Regions from separate parts of the Priestia sp. HNGD-A6 genome, predicted to be linked through region 1. Evidence: riboswitches for the same ligand, from Rfam matches in the RefSeq annotation. Region 1 holds a riboswitch; the other holds the start of a gene.
What was found. A riboswitch is a leader RNA that binds a small molecule or an ion and turns the genes downstream of it on or off. The one in region 1 is predicted to bind preQ1.
Positions count from the first base shown of each region.

Region 2: it holds a riboswitch for preQ1, as region 1 does, so the genes downstream of both, queC (7-cyano-7-deazaguanine synthase QueC) here and SCI76_RS11540 (QueT transporter family protein) in region 1, are expected to answer to the same signal.

Region 1 is NZ_CP138621.1:2,289,192-2,292,373, reverse strand. It holds gene SCI76_RS11550 (YitT family protein) at 1-795, opposite strand, end outside; gene SCI76_RS11545 (Lrp/AsnC family transcriptional regulator) at 1,179-1,589, opposite strand; PreQ1 riboswitch class I at 1,785-1,829, shown strand; gene SCI76_RS11540 (QueT transporter family protein) at 1,839-2,327, shown strand; gene SCI76_RS11535 (hypothetical protein) at 2,764-3,182, shown strand, end outside.
Region 2 is NZ_CP138621.1:1,514,454-1,517,635, forward strand. It holds gene queE (7-carboxy-7-deazaguanine synthase QueE) at 1-412, opposite strand, end outside; gene queD (6-carboxytetrahydropterin synthase QueD) at 405-845, opposite strand; gene queC (7-cyano-7-deazaguanine synthase QueC) at 845-1,510, opposite strand; PreQ1 riboswitch class I at 1,741-1,784, opposite strand; gene SCI76_RS07740 (endospore germination permease) at 1,857-2,978, opposite strand; gene SCI76_RS07745 (hypothetical protein) at 3,001-3,182, opposite strand, start outside.

The DNA.
Region 1 (3,182 bases):
TACTTCGTGGATGACAATAAAAGAATTCGGGTCAATTTGCTGGATTTTCTTTTTAATTTTTAATAACTCGTTCTTTTTAATAACAACGTAGATAATGCGTTTATCTTTGTTGGCGTAGTAGCCATATCCATAAAAGATGGTAGCTGCATTTCCAAATTCACTGGTGATAACTTGCGCAATGTCTTTGTACTGATCAGACATAATCGTCATTGCTTTTTTGTTGTGGAAACCTTCGATAACAACATCGACGATTTTAGCACAAAGATAGACGAATATAAAAGTATAGAGGGTATTGTTGACGCCAATAGCAAAAACCGATGCTAAAATAATGACGCTGTCCATGTAGAACATGCTTTTCGAGATATTGTAGCCTTTTGTGTAGTTTAATAAGTAAGCTAAAAGAGTTGTGCCGCCGGTAGATCCATCCGCGATAAAAATGAGTGCCAGTCCTGTTCCCATTAGTAAAGCCCCGAATACAATTCCTAAAATCATGTCGTGAACGTGAAAAGGAATATAGCTGACTAGACCTAAGAAAACGGACGTCATGACAGCTCCTAGAATCGTATAGAGAATGGTTTTTTTAGTTAGAAATTTATAAGCTAAGGCAATGAATACAAGGTTCACAAGAAATGTGCTGATACTTGTAGGGATATGAAATAAATAATATAAAACAAGAGCAATACCAACCGTACTTCCGTCACCTAATTTATTTGGAATGACGAAAAAATCAATGGATGCAGCAACTAAAAGCGCTCCGGCAATAATTAAAATGATGTCTTTATAGATTGTTTTCAATATGCAAACCTCCCTGATCATTAGGATATTTTCACGTGGAATTTTGTTTTTACTAGTGTTTCACAAATGATAAAATAAAAAACGTCTTAGAAATTGTCTAGTTATAAAACTGATCAACTTCTAAGACGAAGAATTACGATACGTGTATAATGTCTTGAGTCTGCTTTTCTATGCTTCGATGTCACCGATTATATAAACCTCTGACCGCTATGTCAACGCTATGAGAGATGTTCAACTTTTCAAAAAATAGAAGGCGGTTTCCTATATAAAAAAAGAATCCTTTGCGACGGCGCAAAGGATTTTCAAATTTATTGGAATAGGGGGAATACGTTATTAGGATTACCATTTTCATAAATTAATATACCTTTATTTTTAAAAAAAATTTATTTGTTAATGACGATTGAAAGTTTGTAATTCACATGCTGATTTAGCTCTGTCAAAAAATCATTTAGTTCTTCATTTGAATGAAATTTGCATTCTAGTAAGTAGCAGCCATCGCCGCTAATTTTAAAGTTGTTGATAACGTACTTCTTCTGACTTTCTACAAATGTAAGGTAGGGGTGGTGATGAATGCTCTGCGTATAGATATTTAAAAATGCATGGACGGTGTAGCCAAGTTTTCGTTCATCAATGTTAATTGTATAGCCTTTGATAATGCCTTCATCTTCTAACTTTAATACTCTAGCAGAAGCGGCTTGTCCGGTTAAATGCACTTTTTCTCCTAATTCTTTCATCTTCATACGTCCATTTTTTGATAGCTCTTCTAGTATGCGCTTATCTGTATTATCTAACATCGCTACAAATCCTTTCGTATTTCAAATCAAAAGGGTTAACTACTTTATGTCACCTATGTATACGGATACGTCTTCTATTTTATACTAAAGAAAAGTAAGAAAAAAGAGCAGTCAATATGGAAGACATGAAAGCAGCAGTAGTTTGCAAACAGCTAGATTGACGAAAGCTTGAGCTTGCTGTATGATTCTTTGAGTGTTTACGTGGTTCGTAACCATCCCACGTTAAAAAACTAAGGAGAGAATAGTAAGATGAATATAAGAACACTTTGCGTCAACGGTCTTTTAGCAGCTATGTATATTGCTGTTAGCATGTTAATTCAGCCGTTTGGCTTCACCAATATCCAATTTCGTATATCAGAAATGTTCAATCATTTGATTGTATTTAATAAAAAGTACGTGTACGGCATTGTACTAGGGGTATTTCTGACGAATTTGTTTTTTTCACCAATGGTCGCTTATGATCTGGTGTTTGGGGTAGGACAATCTGTACTATCATTACTCATTACCATTTTTTCTATGCGCTACATTAAAAATATGTGGGCTCGTATGCTTATTAATACAATTGTGTTTACGTTTACGATGTTTATTATTGCGTTTGAACTGCACCTAGCATTTGATTTACCATTTTTCTTTACATGGTTAACAACAGCTGTTGGTGAGTTTGTGGTTATGCTTGTTGGAGCACCAATTATGGCGGCTATTAATAAACGTGTACAATTTAATAAGCTAGTTGGATAAAAAGATGCGGCTGTGAGATTTATCACAGCCGCATCTTTTTTTCTTTGTTATTCTATAAGTGTAGTGATAAACCCCTTATTATTGAAGAGCTTTTCACGCATGGACAAATTACCCATATCTAGCATGTAAAAAGAGCAGGCCGCTATTGCGTTCTGCTCTTTTTGCGTAAGGCAATAGCGAGTATTCAATTAGATTATTTTGAAAGAAGAAGTGACAAATCTCACAGCGCGTTCTTTTTTCTTTTGTTACGATATACATATAGTTGGCAAACTCCTTATCGAAAAGTTTTTCGTACAACAACACATTACCTATGCGTAGCAATTAAAAAAGCAGACCGCCAAGGTTTGCTTTTTTAATTGTGTATTTTTTACCGTTAAATAACTTTTTTGAGTTATAATTGTAAAATAATCTTTGTTACGAAAGAGGGGATTATTTTTTGAATAGAAAGTTAGGAATTTTTGTTTTATTAGCGTTAGCTATCTTATTTGCCGGGTGTTCAAAAGAAGAAGACAACGTTCCTTTAAGAGAACTAGAAAAGATCCATATTAACGTCATCAAAGAACAAAAGATGAAGCAAGGGATTTCGTATGAATTGGAATTCGTAAACAAGAGCGATTTGACCATCAAACAAAACGACGTATTTTTATCGTATCCACTAAAAATAAAAAACGGTTATTCTGAAAATAAATTTAAGGTGTTAGCAGAAGGCAATAAGTTAAATATTAAGCCAAAACAAAAGGTAAAGTTGACTGCATTTCTTCCTTATAAAGGAATTAATAAAGAAGCGTTAGCTATTGATGAGCCTGACGTAAAGTGCATAGGATATTGGAATAAGATCGATGACTACCATCAATT
Region 2 (3,182 bases), 770 kb from region 1:
TTGTTGTCATTAATGAACTTGGAGGCTTAGGAGAAATCGTTAAATCATCGATCTTTAGGAACCAATCCTGATAACGGCTTCCCTGTGTTTCAAGAGCTGCTTTTACCCCATGACTGTGCAAAAGCTCTACAAGTGAACCAATCGCCTTGATAAGCGCAGGGTTTCCTCCAGAAATGGTGACGTGATCAAAGCACTCTCCTCCAATTTCTTTAAGCTCCGTCCAAATTTGTTCTGCTGTTAGCTGACGAATATCGTTTTTAGCTGATCCATCCCATGTAAAAGCTGAATCACACCAGCTGCAGGAATAATCACAGCCTGCGGTACGAACAAACATCGTCTTACGTCCTACAACCATTCCTTCCCCTTGAATCGTTGGACCGAATATTTCAAGTACTGGAATTGTATTAGCCACGTTTTTTCACCTTCTTTGGGCGGTAAACTACGTAACTTGTCGGCGTTTCCCGCACGAATACTTGTACGCAAGAAGGCTTATTTGGTAGTGTGTCTAGATATTCTTGAACCAACTCATAAATTTTACGAGCAACAACTTCAGTTGTAGGAAAATCATTTGGATTTTCTTCGTTAAAGATAGAATGATCGTTCAATAATGTATGATCAAATTGACCAGAAACAATTTTTTTCAATAGCGCAAAGTTTACTAAAAAGCCCGCTTCGTCTAATGTATCTCCGGCAACAGTTAAATTTACAAAATACGTATGTCCATGGACTTGACGGCATTTTCCTGCTTCTGTATGAGGAACAAAATGTGCCGCAGCAAACTGCATATCTTTGTTCAATTCATATTCATAGTCATGAAAGACTTGAGGATACATTTGTTGCAGCATTATTTTTCTCCTCCTTCTTTTGTTTGCAAGTATTGATCTAACCCGCGTTTTCGCAGTTGACATGCGGGACATTCTCCGCACCCATCAGCAACAATACCGTTGTAGCACGTTAATGTTTTTTCACGCACATATTCAAGCGCTCCTAGCTCATCCGCTAACGCCCACGTTTCTGCTTTATCAATCCACATAAGCGGCGTATGAATCACAAACTCGAAGTCCATTGATAAATTAAGCGTGACGTTTAACGATTTCACAAATACGTCTCGACAGTCTGGATATCCCGAAAAATCAGTTTCACAAACGCCTGTTACGATATGACGGCCTCCGCTGTTTTTAGCCAGTACGGCAGCAAATGATAAAAATAACAGATTGCGGCCATCCACAAACGTTGTAGGCAACTCTCCTTCTTTTTGCTCAATTTCAATATCATCTCGCGTTAAGGCATTTGGTGCTAATTGATTTAAAAGTGACATATCTAGGACGGTATGCTTCACACCTAAATCAGCTGCGATAGCTTTTGCTACCTCTATCTCTTGACTATGACGCTGACCGTATTGAAAAGTAACCGTTTCTACTTCTTTAAAGTTTTTCAAAGCCCAAAATAGACATGTTGTACTATCTTGACCTCCGCTAAATACAACAATAGCTTTTTCATTTTTCATCATTATTGTTCGTCTCCTTTTTGATTGAAATCAAAAGAAGAAGAAACTTTATTGAACCGTTCGTTCCCTTTGTGACTAATTTTATAACACAAAAAAGAGACTGCTCTTTTCCAGCAATCTCCCTAAAAAGCAACTAAGATACACGTCCTCGCCAGCATACACGTCAAAAAGACGTGTTGATAGAAAAGCACGTGAAAGAAGACACGCTAAAACCGTGTCTTTTGTCATCAACGATGATCTTAGTTTTTTATAGAGGGAGTTTTCGAACCTCTCCCGTACATATACAAACGTGTACGGCGTTTCTTCTTGAATTGTCATCGTATACTATACCACATACGTATAAATAATGCTATGTTTGTTGGCTTCTATCACCTTTAGCTGTCTTATTTCTCTTTATATAAGAAAGCGCAATAAATAACAACGGAAAACAGACGCTTAGTACAAATAAATAAAACGGCCAGTAATATTTTTCAAAATAATTGAAGTATGCTGTATTTGGAATAATGTAATACGCCACGCCTGTAATGATTAGACCTAAAGGAAAGCTCAAAAAATTGCGCACCCGTAAATTACATAATTGAGCGATACTTAACTGAATAGCATAGAACACAATGAGAACTTTAAAAAAGATAGATAACATCCAAATAATAGCTACTAATACTTCAACATGCTGTATCGTTGCACCTAACGAAATCATTTTTCCTAATAAATAAACTGGGTAGCTGTGCATTGATGCAATATTCGCGCCAAGAGCTAATATACAAGCCGCAACTGCAATCGTAATCGTCAAGCCCGATGCCACAGTGCCGATAACAATCATTCTTTTTACCTTTTTGCCACCTTTTATATGAGGCGTAATCATTAGCACAAAAATCAATTCCATAAACGGATTTCCTAAGAAATACGTGGTTCCTAACACTAAATCATCCATGCGGAATTCAAACAAAGGGTAAAGACGATCCAGTTTCATCTGAGGAATATTTAACGAAATTAACAATAAAAAAGGGACGACGATCCACGGTAAAAAGATTTCCGCGGTTCTCGCTATCACTTCAATGCCTAAATACCCTCCGTATATAACCGCTAAAATCACAAGAGCATGAATCCACGTAGGCAGCGTTTCAGGGACAATTTGCGTCGTCATAAATGTACTGATATCTCGAAGGGAAAACGTAGATTGAATGAACATAAAAAAAATGTAAATAAGAGACATACACGCTCCGGCGTAAGGACCTAGCGCTTTTTTAGCTATTTCAATGAACGTTTGCTGAGGGTAACGGTGCATCAGCCATAACAGCACCGCAACAATTAAAAGGGCAAAGCCAATAGCAAGCACACTACATACCCAGGCATTTTGTCTATTCGTTTCTAATAACGTAGCCGGAACTGCCAAAATAGCGCTTCCGATACAAAAAAAATAAATGAGAAAAAGAAGTTGTTTCGGAGTAATAAATTCTTTTATTTGCATCATACACCCCTTCTCTCCTACATGCTTACGTAAATAACAGATGATGAACGGTTTTAGTAAGAGGCTTAATGAGTTCCTCTAAAAAGTACAGAGGCGTAGGTACTTCTTTACGGAGTGTAATGGCTCCCCAAAAGAATAAACCCATACCTATAAGACAAAGATAGACAACGATTTCACGGTAATACTTTTCCTTTCGGAAGTTAATCA